4 regions of the Streptomyces sp. NPDC002130 genome follow, and region 1 is predicted to be linked to each of the others. Evidence: riboswitches for the same ligand, from Rfam matches in the RefSeq annotation. Region 1 holds a riboswitch; each other region holds the start of a gene.

Region 1 (4,136 bases):
CGCGCCGCCCCTCGGCCTCCGCGGTGAGGAGCACCGCCCAGAGCAGCATGGCGAGCGCCAGCAGCGCCTCGGCCAGGGGCTGCTGCCCGGCCGCGGAGAAGCCCGTGCCCAGGACCGCGGCCGCCGCCACGGTGGTGAGCGCGGCCGGTGTCTCCACCCGCCACTCGCCCCGCGTCCGCTGGGCGAGGCCCGCGGCCGCCGCCAGCCAGGCCGCGCAGGCCAGGGCCAGGGCGATGCGGGCGAGGACCGCGTACCCCGCCGAGTCGAGACCGACCGACATGCTGCCGGTCGCCAGCGCATACGTCGCCCACCAGGTGGCAAACGGGGAGGGACCGGACATAGCGCCGATGCTAGAGAGCGGTGCGCGCGTTACGAGAGGGGCACGCGCGCGTGCCCCTCAAAAACCTGACGCGACCTCTTTGCCCGCAGGCTTCACTCAGGCCGGGCGCACCACGCTGTGGATCGCCGACTCGCCGTCGTAGTAGATCGACTCCTCGCGCACGTACGTGCCGGGCTTCGGCGCGTGGATCATCATGCCGTTGCCGATGTAGATCCCTACGTGGGTGACGTCGTCGTAGAAGAAGACGAGGTCACCGGGTTGCGCCTGGGAGAGCGGGACCGTGCTGCCGGCATTGACCTGGTCGTAGGTCGTGCGGGGCAGGGTGACGCCCGCGGCCTTCCAGGCGGCCTGGGTGAGGCCGGAGCAGTCGTAGGAGCCGGGGCCGACGGCGCCCCACACGTACGGCTTGCCGATCTGGGCGCGGGCGAAGGCGAGCGCCTTGTCGGCCTTGGTCGCGTACGAGGAGTCGGCCGGGGCCGTCGAGGAGGACGAGCCGGAGCCCGACGGCCCCGTCGATCCGGACGTGGAGGACGCGCCGTCCTGCTGCCGGGCGGCCTCCTCCTGCGCCTTCTGCTGCGCGGCCTGCTGCCGGGCCAGCTCGTCGGCCTTGCGGGCGGCCTCCGCCCGCTTCTCCTTCTCGATGGCCGCGAGCCGGGCCTTCTCCTCGGCGGTCAGCTTCGTCATCAGCTCGCGCGCGTCGGCGAGCTTGCGCTGGACGGTGGCCTTGGCCGTCTTCAGGTCACCCTGCGAATCGGTGAGCGTCTCGAGGCTCTCGGTGGCCTCCTGGCGCTTCTTCATCGTCTCGGACTGCTGCGTGACGTAGTCGTCGACCGCGACCTTCTGACGGCCGGTCATCCGGTCCATCAGCTGGGTCTGGTCGAAGTAGTCCTGCGGGGTGTCCGCGAGCAGGAACGTCGCCGTGTCCGGGGCGGCGGCACCGGTGCGGTACTGGGCGGAGGCGAAGGAACCCAGCTCCTCGCGTGCCTCGTTGAGCTTCTGGGTGCGCTGGGCGACATCGTCGAGGAGGGTGTCGACGCGCTTGCGCTGCTTCGCGGTCTTCTCCTTGGCCGCGTTGTACTTGTCGGTCGCCGACTCGGCCTGGCGGTACAGGTCGTCGACCTTCTTCTCGACTTCCTCCAGGCTGGGCTTGTCGTCGGCCTCGGGGGCGGCGTTGGCCGACTGGGACAGCAGGGCCACGGAGGTGAGGGCCGCCGTTGCGAGGGCGGGGGTCCGTATGCCTGCCATGCGCGTACCCGTAGGACGCGACTTGCGGTGCGACGCCAAGGGAGGCGACTCCTTCCATGTTCCGCCTACCGGGTTAGCTGTCGGGTTCGGGCGGGTGGTTCGGAAGGTTTGCCCTACGGCCTTCTCCGCACAGGAGTCGGGCCGATTCACCCCAGGTTCACGGTTGGGTCCCCGGCTCCGGCTGCCGCTGCGGCACACCGGACTCGGCGGAGGCCGCGCGGCCCGGCGACGTTCGCCGGTGGGGGTCATGCGGCCTGGTCGCACCGTAGCCAACTCGTGTGGCCCCTGTGAAGGTTGATGGGTGATATGCCCGATACATTTTCGTGACCTTATTCCCGAGCGTTGCCGAGAGTGAACGATCAAGGGGGATTGGGCGGGAAAAGTCCCTACATGCCGGGTGTGTAGCAGGGCGTGATCGCGCCGTCATGGAGGGCGACAACGCGCCGCCGGGCGGTCGGCGGGACCCCGGGCGCGCGGCGATGTTCTCAGGGCGGCGGCGGGCTGTCAGTGGGGCGCCCTAGACTCGGAGAGCGATGAGCAGCCTCTTTGACGACAGCTTCCTGGCGAACCTCCAGGCCCAGCGGGGCCCCGCGGACGAGCCCCCGCCGCCACCCGAGGACGATCACGTTCCGGAGCCGATCCCGGACGATCTGTTCGGCGGGAAGTTCGACGCGCCCCCGGACCGGGACGCCTACTACCGGGACGGAGCCCCCCGCCCGGTGGTGGACACAGCCGCCCTCCTGGAGGGGCTGAACGACAACCAGCGCGCCGCCGTCGTCCACTCCGGCTCCCCGCTGCTCATCGTGGCCGGCGCCGGCTCCGGCAAGACCCGTGTGCTCACGCATCGCATCGCCCACCTGCTCGCCGAGCGGGACGTGCACCCGGGCCAGATCCTCGCGATCACCTTCACCAACAAGGCCGCCGGCGAGATGAAGGAGCGCGTGGAGCAGCTCGTCGGCCCGCGTGCGAACGCCATGTGGGTCATGACCTTCCACAGCGCGTGCGTGCGCATCCTCAGGCGCGAGAGCAAGAAGCTCGGCTTCACCTCGTCCTTCTCGATCTACGACGCCGCCGACTCCAAGCGCCTGATGGCCCTGGTCTGCCGCGACCTCGACCTCGACCCCAAGCGCTTCCCGCCGAAGTCCTTCAGCGCCAAGATCAGCAACCTGAAGAACGAGCTGATCGACGAGGAGGACTTCGCGGCCCAGGCCACCGACGGGTTCGAGAAGACCCTCGCCCAGGCCTACGCCATGTACCAGTCGCGGCTGCGCGAGGCGAACGCCCTCGACTTCGACGACCTGATCATGACGACGGTCAACCTGCTGCGCGCCTTCCCGGACGTCGCCGAGCACTACCGCCGCCGCTTCCGGCACGTCCTGGTGGACGAGTACCAGGACACCAACCACGCGCAGTACGCCCTCGTCCGCGAGCTGGTCGGCACCTCGGAACACCCCGTCGACGTGCCGCCCGAGGCCGAGATCCCGCCCGCCGAGCTCTGCGTGGTGGGTGACGCCGACCAGTCGATCTACGCCTTCCGCGGCGCGACGATCCGCAACATCCTCCAGTTCGAGGAGGACTACCCGGACGCGACGACGATCCTGCTGGAGCAGAACTACCGCTCGACGCAGACGATCCTCAGCGCCGCCAACGCCGTCATCGAGCGCAACGAGTCCCGCCGGCCCAAGAACCTGTGGACCAACGCCGGCTCCGGCGCCCGGATCACCGGCTACGTCGCCGACACCGAGCACGACGAGGCGCAGTTCGTCGCCGACGAGATAGACCGCCTCACGGACGCCGGAGAGGCCAAGGCCGGCGACGTCGCCGTCTTCTACCGCACCAACGCCCAGTCCCGTGTCTTCGAAGAGGTCTTCATCCGCGTCGGCCTGCCCTACAAGGTCGTCGGCGGTGTCCGCTTCTACGAGCGCAAGGAGGTCCGGGACGTCCTGGCCTACCTGCGCGTCCTGTCCAACCCCGAGGACTCGGTACCGCTGCGCCGGATCCTCAACGTCCCCAAGCGGGGCATCGGCGACCGCGCCGAGGCGATGATCGACGCCCTGTCCCAGCGGGAGAAGATCAGCTTCCCGCAGGCCCTGAAGCGCGTCGACGAGGCGTACGGCATGGCCGCGCGCTCCACCAACGCCGTCAAGCGGTTCAACACGCTGATGGAGGACCTCCGCACCGTCGTCGAGTCCGGCGCCGGACCGGCCACGGTGCTGGAGGCCGTCCTGGAACGCACCGGGTACCTCGCCGAACTGCAGGCCTCCACCGACCCGCAGGACGAGACCCGGATCGAGAACCTCCAGGAACTCGCCGCCGTCGCCATGGAGTTCGAGCAGGAGCGCGGCGAGGACGAGCAGCCTTCCCTGTCCGACTTCCTGGAGCAGGTCGCGCTGGTCGCCGACTCCGACCAGATCCCCGACGAGGAAGACGGCGACGGCGTCATCACACTGATGACCCTGCACACCGCCAAGGGCCTGGAGTTCCCGGTCGTCTTCCTGACCGGCATGGAGGACGGCGTCTTCCCGCACATGCGCGCCCTCGGCCAGACCAA
Region 2 (4,136 bases), on a different contig from region 1:
GATCATGGCCGCACCCATCGCATATTCACTCATCGCCACCGATCTGGACGGGACGCTGCTGCGCGGCGACGACACCCTGTCCGACCGGTCTCTCGCCGCGCTCGCGCGGGTGGCGGACGCCGGTGCCCAGCACCTCGTGGTGACGGGCCGGCCGGCGCCGAGAGTGCGGCCGCTCCTGGACGACCTCGGCTGCACGGGGCTCGCGGTGTGCGGGCAGGGCGCGCAGGTGTACGACGCCGGCGCGGACCGGCTGCTGTGGTCCATCACCCTGGACCGGGAGCTGGCGGAGACCGCCCTCGGCAAGATCGAGGCCGAGGTGGGGCAGGTGTACGCGGCGGTCGACCAGGACGGGGTCGACGGGCTCACGCTGATTGAGCCGGGCTATCTGATGCCGCACCCGACCCTGCCCGCGGTCCGGGTCGAGCGGCGCGAGCAGCTGTGGGGCGAGCCCATCAGCAAGGTGCTGCTGCGCCACCCCTACCTGACGGACGACGAGCTGGCGGCGACGGCCCGCTCGGTGGTCGGCTCACTGGCGACGGTGACGATGTCGGGGCCCGGCACGGTCGAGCTCCAGCCGTGCGGGATCACCAAGGCGACGGGCCTGGCGCTGGCCGCCGAGCACTTGGGGCTGCGGCCGGCGGACACCATCGCCTTCGGCGACATGCCCAACGACATCCCGATGTTCGACTGGGCCGGCCACGGCGTCGCGATGGCCAACGCCCATCCCGAACTCAAGGCCGTGGCCGACGAGGTCACCCTGTCGAACGAGGACGACGGCATCGCCGTCGTCCTCGAACGACTGCTGGGCGGGGCGGCTCAGTACGGGCCGTTGACGTTGTCGATCGAGCCGTAGCGGTCGGCCGCGTAGTTGCAGGCCGCGGTGATGTTGGCGACCGGGTCGTACGGGTCCCACGACGTGCCGTCCACGTGGTAGGCCTGGAAGGTCGGGTCGATGGTCTGGAGCAGACCCTTGGACGGGGTGCCCTTGGCGGCGTTGGAGTCCCAGTTGTTGATTGCCAGCGGGTTGCCGGACGACTCGCGCATGATGTTGCGGTAGATGCCGTCGTAGGACCCGGGGATCCCCTTCTGCGCCATGATGTCCAGCGCCTCGCGGATCCACCCGTCGAGGTTGTCCGGGTAGGTCTTCGCGGACGCCTGGGTGGCCTGGGTGACGCCGCCGGCGGGCTTCGCCGCGGGCTTGGCGGGGGCGGACGACTTGGTCGCCGTCTTCTTGGGCGCGACCGCCTTGGTGGTCTTCACCTTGAGCTTCAGACCCGGGTGGATCAGCTTCGGGTCGTCGCCGACGGCGGCGCGGTTGTCCTTGTAGAGCTGCTTCCAGCCGCCCGAGACGTCGTACTTGTCCGCGATGCGGGCCAGCGAGTCGCCCTTGACCACGGTGTACGTGAGGGACTTGGCGGGCTGGGCCGCCCGCGGCACGGACTGTGCGGCGACGGGGGCGCTCTGGGGTTCGGCGGCGCTCGCGTGCGTGGCGCCGAGGAGCGGCAGGGTGAGTGCTGCTCCGCCGGTTCCGGCGGCGATGATGCCTCGGGTCAGCGGGTTGGTTCTGGGGCGACGGTGCTTGCCTCGTCCGGCCATGGTGATGTTCCTCTCCGGCGCCTGCGAGGTGAGCTGTCGGGTTCGGGCCGGGAGGTGCCCGGCCGCGTACGGCACCATGTGCCGTACGCGGCTTCACCCCGAGCCGTGCCGCTGTGCGGACCGGCGACTTACCTGGGTCCCCCGCTCCTGCCACGCGTGAGTGAGTCGGTTCTGTGGGGAGTCCGGGCGGCGGCAGGATTAGGCGTCCGCCGGACAGGGCCGGAACGTATGCGAGAGCACATGTCGGGAACAAGCGCCTCAGTCACATATCGCGCGGTTGACCTTGGTCGGGGGCGTTTGGGTGACTTGATCCTTTGCGACAGCCAACGCTCAACTGGCTTTCGGGGGAAGGCCGTACGGGCCGGTGTGGGGGCGGGGCGGAAAAGGGGAAGAAGTGATTCAACTCACTGATCACGAGCCCGTGGGGCAATTTCCGCCAAGGGGAATTAAATGACCCATCACGGCAAATCGTGCATAACTCGCTACCCCTGGGTAAGTCGATAAATATCTGTTCTTATAGGTTGATCGAAAACATAGCGGTCGTGATCGCATACCACCCGGCCTGTAACCATGGGCGCTGGCGGTGATCGAAACGTGACCGGATACGCTGACTCGAGTGAGGGCAGCGACCTATCGACAATCCGCGTAATCACCGGCAGACACAGCAGACAGGAGACCCCTCGTGACCGACGTCGGGCCGTTCGGGCTGAGCGTGCGGGACCAGGCTCTGGAAGCCGACGTCCAGGCCGGATTGACGGCTGTCGAGGAAGGCTTGCTCGAGGCCACCAAGAGTGAGGTGCCCTTCATCACGGAGGCCGCCCAGCATCTGGTGCGGGCCGGCGGCAAGCGGTTCCGCCCGCTGCTCGTGATGCTCTCCGCCCAGTTCGGTGACCGCCACGCGCCCGGGATCGTGCCGTCGGCCGTCGTCGTGGAGCTCACCCACCTCGCCACGCTGTACCACGACGACGTCATGGACGAGGCCGCCGTGCGGCGCGGTGTCGCGAGTGCGAACACCCGCTGGGGCAACTCCGTCGCGGTCCTCACCGGCGACTTCCTCTTCGCCCGCGCCTCGCACATCCTGGCCGACCTCGGCCCGGAGGCCGTCCGGGTGCAGGCCGAGGCGTTCGAGCGGCTGGTGACCGGCCAGATCCTGGAGACGGCCGGGCCGCAGGACGGCCGGGACCCCGTCGAGCACTACCTGGACGTGCTGGGCGGCAAGACCGGTTCGCTCATCACGGTGTCGTGCCGGTTCGGCGCGATGATGTCCGGCGCCGACGAGAGCGTCGTGCACGTGCTGACCCAGTACGGCGAGCGGCTCGGCGTCGCCTTCCAGCTCGCGGACGACGTCCTCGACATCGCCTCCGACTCCCACGAGTCCGGCAAGACCCCCGGCACCGACCTGCGCGAGGGCATCCCCACCCTGCCGGTGCTCCGGCTGCGCGAGCGCGCGGCCCGGCTCGGGCTCGCCGAGGACATCGCCCTGTGCGAGCTGCTCGACTCCGACCTCACCGACGACGACCGGCACACCGAGGCCCTGCGCCTGCTGCGCGCCCACCCGGCGCTGGAGCAGGCCCGGCGGGACACCGTCCGCTACGCCCAGGACGCCCGTGCGGCGCTGGCACCGCTGCCCGAGTGCACCGCGAAGACGGCGCTCCAGGAGCTGTGCGACGCGGTGGTGCACCGGGCCGGCTAGCCCGCCTTCCCTGTACGACCCCTACGGGTCGGGGGAGAAGCCGCCCTTCCGTGTCATACCCCAGCAGTACACGGAGTTGAGTCCGGGGTCTGACGTATCTCCCTGGCCGATTTGGTCAGATGGACACCACGGAACAACACCACTCCTCACCTGTTCGGGTGAGAATGGCGGCTCAGGGACGAGTGCGTGGACGACACGGACAGCCGCCGCCGACCACGGAGGTAGGGCACACATGGCACCGTACGCATCCGACGACAGCACGACCGCCGGAGAGGTCGACGAGCAGCGCTCCGTGCGGCGCAAAGCCGCGCGGTACATCGTCCCGGTCACGGTGGTGGGGGTGGCCGCCGCGACGATCGGGCTGGTCCCCGCGCTCGCCGACTCCGGTGACCCCGACCTCCCGAAGATCACCGCCCAGCAGCTCATCGAGAAGATCGCGAAGTCGGACGTCCAGCAGCTGTCCGGCACGGTGAGGATCAGCACGGACCTCGGCCTGCCGAACCTCGGCGGCCTGGAGTCCGGCCTGCTGTCCGGCGCCACGGGCAAGGGCGACGGCGGCTCCTCCGCCGATCCGACGGCCAAGCTCACGGAACTGGCCTCCGGCACGCACACCCTGCGCGTCGCCGCCGACGGCCCGGACAAGCAGAAGCTGTCGCTGCTGGAGAACGCCGCCGAGTACAGCGTCATCCACAACGGCAAGGACGTCTGGGGCTACGACAGCAAGTCCAACGAGGTCTACCACGGCACGTCCTCCGACAGCCCCGAGCGCGGCAAGGACCAGCGGCCGCCGGCCCTGCCGAAGGACTTCGCCGAGGAGGCCCTGAAGGCGGTCGACGACACCACGTCC
Region 3 (4,136 bases), on a different contig from region 1:
CCGAGGCCGGTGGCCAGGCCCTTGCTCTTCAGGACCTTCTTCAGCGTGTGGTAGACCTCGGCGCCCCAGCGCAGCGCCTCGGAGAAGGACTCCGCGCCGATCGGGGCGATCATGAACTCCTGGATGTCCACGTTGGAGTCGGCGTGCGAGCCGCCGTTCAGGATGTTCATCATCGGCACCGGCAGCAGGTGCGCGTTCGGGCCGCCCAGGTAGCGGAAGAGGGGGAGGTCGCTGGCCTCGGAGGCGGCGTGGGCGACGGCGAGCGAGACGCCGAGGATGGCGTTGGCGCCGAGGGAGCCCTTGTTGTCGGTGGCGTCCAGGTCGAACATCGCCTGGTCGATCAGGCGCTGCTCGGTGGCGTCATAGCCGACCAGCTCCGGGCCGATCTGCTCGATGACCGCGAGGACGGCCTTCTCCACACCCTTGCCGAGGTAGCGGTTCGAGTCGCCGTCGCGGAGCTCGATGGCCTCGAAGGCGCCCGTGGAGGCGCCGGACGGGACGGCGGCACGACCGGTGCTGCCGTCGTCGAGGCCGACCTCGACCTCGACCGTGGGGTTGCCTCGGGAGTCCAGGATTTCCCGGGCTACGACGACGTCGATGGACGGCACGAGCATCTCCTTCTTATGTGACGCGGGTACGCGGGTCACGTGGACCCGGCGAGGTGCGGAGCCTCGGTGGCTCGCGACATGAGCCTAACCGGCTCCGGGCGATCGGCCACCGGGTCGCCCACCCCATGGACAGAACCGAGAGTAAATTGTTTCCGAACGGAACAAAGCCGGTTGCCGAAAAAACCCCGCCCCGGCGCGTACGGGGGATGACGCACCGGGGCGGGGAGCACGTGGACCCTGAGGGTCCAAGCGGGCCGCTGCTTACTTCAGGTGCAGCTGCTGGCCCGTGTAGATGAGGTTGGCATCGTCGATGATGTCCTTGTTCAGCTGGAAGAGCTTCTCCCAGCCGCCCTTGACCTTCTGGTCCGCGGCGATCGAGCTGAGGGTGTCACCCTTGACGACCTTGTACTCGCCGTCACCCTTCTTGACCTTCTTGCCGGTCGGGGTGGTGACGGTCTTCTTGGCCGCCGGGCGCTCGTCGGAGCGGGAGGCCGGCTGCTGCTCGGTCTGGCGGGTCTCGGTGCTCTGCTGGCTCTGGGAGGAGCTGCCGGAGTCGCTCGAGGAGCCGCCACCGGTGTAGCCGACGCTCGACAGGCCCTTGCCGCAGACCGGCCAGGCGCCCTTGCCCTGGCTCGCCAGGACCTTCTCGGCGATCTCGATCTGCTGGGCCTTGGTGGCCTGGTCGGCGGTGGAGGCGTACTGGGTGCCGCCGTAGCCGGACCAGGTGGAGGCGGAGAACTGCAGACCGCCGTAGTAACCGTTGCCGGTGTTGATGGACCAGTTGCCGCCGGACTCGCACTGGGCGACCGCGTCCCACTCGGAGGCGGTGGCGGCGGAGGCGTTGCCGGCCGCCATCAGCGGGGCGGCGACGGCGGCGCCGGTGACACCGGCGATGGCGATGGCGCGAGTGGCCTTGGACGGACGGCGGTGCGTGCCCTTGCCGGAAAACAGCATGGAGAGATCCCCTCACCGACGCCTGCGAGGTGAGCTGTCGGGTTCGGGCCGGTTGAGTTGCCCGGCCGCGTCCCTCACGGGACACGGCTTCACCCCAAGCCCTTCCGGCACAACCGGCCGGTCGGGCACCTACCTTGGGTCCCCCGCTCCTGCCTACGGCGCTTGACGCGACGACTGTTCCCGTACGGCCGCTGGCAGGATTCGGCGTTGCGGCAGCCGGGGCTCGTGGTGACGAGCGATCACGACCGTAGACACGCGGTCCGCGGAATTTCAAAGACGATCAAGGCTTCTGAGATCTATCTCTCACCGGTCTTATACGGGACATTCGGCGCGAAACGTGACGTGAACTCACCCGGTTTCGGGGCGACTTCGACCGTCGTTTCCGCACTGCCCGAACAACTACTTCTCGTCCGCTTCGCCCTCGACCGTGAGCGCCTGACCGGGGTGGATGAGGTCCGGGTCGGCGCCGACCGCCTTCTCGTTGCCCTCGTAGAGGGCGTGCCATCCGCCGCTGACCCGAAGGGCGTCGGCGATGGACCAGAGACTGTCGCCGATTCCCACGATGTAGGCACCTTCGGACGCGTCGTCGGAACCCTCCTCAGCGGGCGCGGAGTGACGCCCCGTGGACTTCTCCGCACGGTCGCCGCCGGGCGCGCCGGTTTCGTCGGCGCTGGGACCGCGATGACGGCCGGAGCCGGCGTCGGTCGGCTGCGAGGAGTCGTCGCCCGGGCGGGCGTTGTCACTCTTGGAGGTGCCCGACGGGGCGCTGTCGGACTGCTTCTCCCGCGACGAGCCGGTGGATTCGGTCGACTTGTCCGTCTTGGCGGTTTCGTCCTTGGAGGCCGATGACGCGTCAGGCGATGAGGACGGAGAGGAAGAAGGACTGTCCGAGGGGGACGAGCCGAGCGAGTCGAGCAGGCCGGGCGAGTCGACCTCGCCGGACGAGTCGGACGAATCGGATGACCCGGACGAGTCCGACCCCTTGCCCTGCTCGAGGCCGGAGAGCAGTCCGCAGGTGCGCCACGCGCCGACTCCCTGGTCGGCGAGGATTCTCTCGGCCACGGCTATCTGCTGGGAGCGGCTGGCCAGGTCGGGGCTGGCGGCGTAGTCGAGGCCGCCGTGGTTCTCCCAGTCCTCCTGGGACAGCTGCAGGCCGCCGTAGTAGCCGTTGCCGCTGTTCTCGCTCCAGGCGCCGCCGGTCTCGCAGTCCGCGACCCGGTCCCAGGTCGTGCCGTCGGCCGCACTGGCGCCGGAGGCCCCTAGGAGCGGGATCGCGATGGCGGAGCCGGTCACTCCGGCCGCGACGAGGAGAGCCGGAGCCTGGCGGGGGCGACGGTGCCGACCGTTCCCGGAGAGCATACGGAGACCTTTCGCGCGACAGCAGTTACCGACGCGGCGTGAATCCCTCCGCGTTGATGGGTGAACGTATCGGCAGACGATCACTTGTCACAAGTTCATGCCGCGCAGATCACGTGAAGATCACAGGTCTGATGTTTCGTCACGTTCGGCTGCTGCTGCCGGTGCGAACTCCACGGGCAGCGTGCGCAGCCCGCGCATGATGAGGCCGCCGCGCCATCTCAGCTCGGCCGGATCCGCGGCGAGCCGGAGGTCCGGGAGGCGGGTGAGGAGGGTGGCGAGGGCGGTCTGGCCCTCCAGGCGGGCCAGCGGGGCGCCGAGGCAGTAGTGGATGCCGTGGCCGTATCCGAGGTGCTGGTTGTCGCGGCGTGAGAGGTCCAGTACGTCCGGATCGGCGAACCGCTCCGGGTCCCGGTCCGCGGCGGCCAGCACGACGAGGACGGGGTCGCCCGCCTCGATGCGCTGCCCGCCGAGAGTGAGGGACTGCGTGGCGAAACGCCAGGTGGCGAGTTCGACGGGGCCGTCGTAGCGGAGGAGTTCCTCGACGCCGGTCTCCAGGAGGCCGCTCTCCCCGGCGGCGAGGGACGCCTGGAGCCGGGCACGCTGCCCGGGGTGGGTGAGCAGCGCGTAGGTGCCGTTTCCGATCAGGTTGACGGTTGTCTCGAAACCGGCGAACAGCAGGATGAAGGCCATGGCCGCCGCCTCGTTCTCGGTGAGGTGCTCTCCGTGGTCGGATGCGCGGATCAGACCGGAGATGAGGTCCTCGCCGGGGGCGGGTTCGGCGGGCAGCGCCTCGCGCTTGCGGTGGATGAGGTCGGCGAGGTAGCCGCGCATCTTCTTCACCGACCGCGCCACGCCGCCCCTGGGGCCGCCCTGGTGACGGATCATCATGCCCGCCCAGTCGCGGAAGTCGTCCTGGTCCTCGCGGGGGACGCCGAGCAGGTCGCAGATGGCGTAGATGGGGAGCGGGAAGGCGAACTCGTGGATCAGGTCCGCGGATCCCTTCGCCGCGAAGCCGTCGATCAGAGTGTCGGTGAGCTCCTGCACCCGCGGGACGAACTCGGCGACCCGGCGGGGTGTGAACGCCTTGGACACCAGCCGCCGCAGCCGGGTGTGGTCCGGCGGGTCGATGTTCAGCAGATGCGTCATCAACTCGGCCTTGCGCTCGCCGGGGATGCCCGTCTTCCCCTTGGCGTGCGCCGGTTCGTCGTGATGCGC
Region 4 (4,136 bases), on a different contig from region 1:
CGCGCCGCCTCGACCAGCCGTTCCAGCTGGCGGGCCATGACTCCGGGCCCGCCCACCTCCCGCCGCAGCACCGCCTCGTCCAGCACCGCGCTGAGTCTCAGCGGGGGATCGGCGCGCAGCACGTCCTGCCGGGCCAGCCGTACCTCGACCAGCGTGTCGAGCCGGTCCTCAGGGAGCCCCTCCACCGCGGCCCGCGTCACCGCACGCGCGTACTCGGGTGTCTGGAGCAGGCCAGGGACGACGGTGGTCTCCAGCGTGCGCATCGCCCCCGCCTGGGACTCCAGGCTGATGAAGTCCCGGTAGGTCGGCGGCAGCACCCCCCGGTAGGCGTGCCACCAGTGGTGCCGACCACCGCTGTCCTCGGCGCCCGCCAACACCATGAGCAATTCGCGCAGTTGGGAGTCCGTCACACCGTAGGCGTCCAGAAGTAACCGCACATCGGCCGGTTTCACACCGCTCGTGCCCGTCTCGATCCGGCTGACCTTGGACTGGTGCCAGCCCACCAGCCGGGCCGCCTCACCGCTCGTGAGCCCCGCCCAGGAGCGCAGCTCACGCAGTTCGGCGCCCAGTTTCCGGCGGCGCACCGCGGGACCGTGCTGCATGGGCTCCTCCTTACTCCTTCGGAGCCACCCAAATACGGTCTCGCGTCGCAGAGTTCACCGCTTTGAGCGACAGATATATGCATATCTTGGTGGATCGCCGACCTTCAGGGGTGTTCTGGTGGCAGTCTGACGACGAAGCACCAGTCCGGGACCGTACTCGAACCATCCGCTCCGTGTCGGGCTACGGTCCCGTGGGAAAGGGACGACGTCGCCATGGCAGACCATCTGGAAGCATCCGTCACTCTGCCGAGCGATCCCGCCTCGGTCTCCGCAGCGCGTGCCTATGTGGTGAGCACGCTGGCGGAGTGGGGCCTGCCGCCGGACACGGACGCGTCCGACACCGTCCGGCTCATCATCTCGGAACTCGCCACCAATGCCGTCCAGCACACCTTCGGCCAGTCGCCCACCTTCACCGTGGACGTCGAGCTGGACCGCGACGAACAACTGCGCATCGGTGTCACGGACAGTCACCCGCGCTTCCCCAGACGCCTGCCCGCGGCCGTTCAGCAGGACAACGGCCGGGGCCTGGTCATCATCCGCTGGCTGACCGCCGAGTGCGGCGGCAGACTCCGTATCCGCCCGACCCGCGAAGGCGGCAAGACCATCTCGATCGAACTCCCGTGGGCCGTCCCGGTCCGGCCGGTGACGACGGCGGGCCAGCAGGAGCCGTAGCCGTCACAGCACGACCTGAAGGGCCTGAAGAACCTCCCCACCGGGCGCCCTCGACGCACCCCGGCCCGCGCGACCCACATCCGGCCACTCCCACGGCTCTGGGAAGCTCACTCCGCGCCTTGTGGCCCGCCGGAGCCCCCTGCCGTCACCGGTGCCGCGCCGACGCCTCCCGGTGTGCTGCCGCCCCTCGAAGCCCTGACGGCTGCCGGACAGTGCGCCGCAGCGGTGCGGGGATCCTGATGTCGGCTTCCTCCGGCTCCTCCCCGGTGGTCTCCCCGGCGCCGTCCCGTTCCCCGTGCCGCCCCGCCCGCCGCACCAGCCGAGGGAGCACCCCCCCACAGTCCGACGCAGACCAGGAAGGTCGCGGCGCCCGCCGCGATGCCACCGGTACGGCCCGTGGTCACGTCGACCACCAGCAGCACCGAACCGCTGAACGCGAACACCAGTACGCACAGACCGGTCGTGGCCAGGCGCGAGGAGACCTGCACTATGCGGGGCTTGGCGCCCTGCTGGAAGAGGGAGCGGTGCAGCGCGGCCGGCGCGGTGAAGAGCGCGGCGGCCAGGACCGCCAGCAGCAGCGTGGTGACGTAGGTGACGCGCTGGACCGTGTCGAGGTCCCCGAAGCGCGAGGTGAAGGCCAGCGACAGCAGGAAGGCGAAGAGGATCTGCACACCCGTCTGAGTGACGCGGAGTTCCTGGAGCAGCTCGACGAAGTTGCGGTCGGCGCGTTGCAGCGGAGTCTCGTTGCGCGCGGTGCAGGGACGGTGCTCGGCCATGACGTCACGGGTATCCACTTGCGCCCGTGTCACGCTCCGGCGTGCGGCGGCGCGTCAGGACGCCGCCGCACGCCGGGCGGATCACCTCACGCGCCCGTACCAGACGCTCTTGGTCCAGATCTTCTGCAGTCGCACCACGTCCCCGCTCTTCGGGGAGTGCCAGAGCTTGTTCTTACCCGCGTAGATACCGACGTGGTACACGTTGCTGCCCGAGTGGAAGAACACCAGGTCTCCGGCCTTGCGGTTCTTGGCGGAGATGTGGCGCGTCTTGTTGTACTGCTGGGCAGCCGTGCGGGGGAGCTTCTTGCCGGCCTTCTTGAACGAGTAGAGCGTGAGCCCGGAGCAGTCGAACCGGTGCGGTCCTATCGCCCCGTACTTGTAGGGCGATCCCTTCTTGGATGCCGCGATCTGGAGTGCCTTGGTCGCAGGTGTGGCTGCCGCGGCCTCGGAGGCGAAGCCGGGGGCCACGATCGAGCCGCCCACCGCGGCGATGGTGAGCGCCGAGGCCGTACCGGCTCGGGCCATGAGCGACGGGACACGATTGAGCGCAGTCATGCGCAACCCTTCGTCAGCCGCCTGTGAAGGATGACCTGTCGGATTCGGGCTGACAAAGTTGCCCGGCCGCTGACGCGGCTTCACCCCAAGGGCTGCTCAGGTCCGGTCATGGCGTGACCGTCCCGGCGACCCGTCGTGCTTGGGTCCTCCACTCCTGCCGATCCACTCCTGTCGACCGGTCATCCGGGCGGCGGCAGGACTCGGCGTCCGCCCGGATCGCCCCGCCACAGCGGCGGGGGCTTGTCGTCAAGCAGGGATCTTGGCGCATGACTGTCCGGATTTCCCAACGGAACCGGGGATTTGTGTTGTTACTCACCACTCACCCGTTCGGGTGGACACGTGTGCGTTCGCGCCACTGTCCACGGGTTCGCGGACCGCCGGACCAGCGACGGAATGTCCCATTCCGCCCCCGGGCCACGCGCGTTGCGCAACCGGAAGGGTCTCAAAATCGGCCTCCCGCCTACTCCGAACAGCGGTACGTCTTTTGGTCCGTTTCGACTCAGCTCCGGACGCTCCGCCGTCCGTCGGGCGTCCGGACCGATGGCTGCGCCTCAACTGACGGAATCCGGGGGCAGGGTGAGCCGGGCCGTGCGCCGCTCGCCGTCCAGTACGCGCAGCGCCCGGGCCAGGGTGTCGGCGTGCAGTTCCGTCTCGCCCCGCTGGTGCATCAGGGCCAGAGCGTCACGCAGCGCGGTCGCCTTGCCGACGAGGGCCTGGGCGGCGCGCAGCCCGCGGTAGGTGTCGCCGTCCCGGGCCGGGTTGATGCGGCCGAGCAGGTCGACCACGTCGAGGTAACGGTCGATCAGTTCGGCCTCGGCGCGGGTCAGGGCGGGCAGCGGCGGAAGTTCGGGCGGGAGCACCGGGGCCTCACTGCCCGGTCGGCGGGGCGAGGGTGGCCTTGCGGCTGGGGATGATCCCGTCGACCAGGCCGTACTCCACCGCCTCCTGCGCGGTGAGGACCTTGTCCCGCTCGATGTCCGCGCTCACCTGCTCCGGGGTGCGGCCCGTGTGCAGCGCGAGCATCTCCTCCATCCGGCTCCGGATGCGCGTCAACTCAGCCGCCTGGATGGCCAGATCGCTCGCCTGGCCCCGGATCGGCTCGGGCAGGGCCGGCTGATGGATCACCAGGCGCGCGTCGGGCAGCGCGAATCGCTTGCCGGGCGTGCCCGCCGCCAGCAGCACCGAGGAGGCGGCACCGGCCTGGCCCAGGAGAATCGTCTCCACATCGCAGGAGACGTACCGCATCGTGTCGTAGATCGCCGTCATCGCATGGAAGCTGCCGCCGGGAGAGTTGATGTAGAGCGAGATGTCGCGCTCCGGGGCCTGGTGCTCCAAGTGCATGAACTGGGCCATCACATCGTTCGCCGAGGTCTCGTCCACCGGCGCCCCGAGGAAGACGATCCGCTCCTCCAGGAGCTTCGCGTACGGATCCATCGTCCGTTGCCCGGACGCCGTGCGTTCGGTGAACTCGGGCAGCACGTAGCGGGCGGACGGTCGGGTCATGGCGAACCCCTCCTCGCGGGCAGAGCTG

The links. A riboswitch is a leader RNA that binds a small molecule or an ion and turns the genes downstream of it on or off. The one in region 1 is predicted to bind cyclic di-AMP.
Region 2: another riboswitch for cyclic di-AMP. It lies ahead of ABT116_RS27025 (transglycosylase SLT domain-containing protein); the one in region 1 lies ahead of ABT116_RS03065 (C40 family peptidase).
Region 3: another riboswitch for cyclic di-AMP. It lies ahead of ABT116_RS01065 (transglycosylase family protein); the one in region 1 lies ahead of ABT116_RS03065 (C40 family peptidase).
Region 4: another riboswitch for cyclic di-AMP. It lies ahead of ABT116_RS15620 (C40 family peptidase); the one in region 1 lies ahead of ABT116_RS03065 (C40 family peptidase).

What each region holds. Positions count from the first base shown of each region.
Region 1 is NZ_JBEOXI010000009.1:43,814-47,949, forward strand. It holds gene ABT116_RS03060 (SLAC1 family transporter) at 1-340, opposite strand, end outside; gene ABT116_RS03065 (C40 family peptidase) at 437-1,624, opposite strand; cyclic di-AMP (ydaO/yuaA leader) riboswitch at 1,633-1,804, opposite strand; gene pcrA (DNA helicase PcrA) at 2,119-4,136, shown strand, end outside.
Region 2 is NZ_JBEOXI010000161.1:9,868-14,003, forward strand. It holds gene ABT116_RS27020 (HAD family hydrolase) at 5-853, shown strand; gene ABT116_RS27025 (transglycosylase SLT domain-containing protein) at 817-1,596, opposite strand; cyclic di-AMP (ydaO/yuaA leader) riboswitch at 1,600-1,769, opposite strand; gene ABT116_RS27030 (polyprenyl synthetase family protein) at 2,279-3,289, shown strand; gene ABT116_RS27035 (LolA family protein) at 3,522-4,136, shown strand, end outside.
Region 3 is NZ_JBEOXI010000003.1:40,272-44,407, forward strand. It holds gene eno (phosphopyruvate hydratase) at 1-608, opposite strand, end outside; gene ABT116_RS01065 (transglycosylase family protein) at 870-1,562, opposite strand; cyclic di-AMP (ydaO/yuaA leader) riboswitch at 1,567-1,733, opposite strand; gene ABT116_RS01070 (transglycosylase family protein) at 1,962-2,921, opposite strand; gene ABT116_RS01075 (cytochrome P450 family protein) at 3,042-4,136, opposite strand, start outside.
Region 4 is NZ_JBEOXI010000067.1:27,400-31,535, forward strand. It holds gene ABT116_RS15605 (helix-turn-helix domain-containing protein) at 1-602, opposite strand, end outside; gene ABT116_RS15610 (ATP-binding protein) at 816-1,274, shown strand; gene ABT116_RS15615 (DUF6328 family protein) at 1,382-2,050, opposite strand; gene ABT116_RS15620 (C40 family peptidase) at 2,132-2,605, opposite strand; cyclic di-AMP (ydaO/yuaA leader) riboswitch at 2,609-2,808, opposite strand; gene ABT116_RS15625 (hypothetical protein) at 3,157-3,465, opposite strand; gene ABT116_RS15630 (ATP-dependent Clp protease proteolytic subunit) at 3,473-4,108, opposite strand.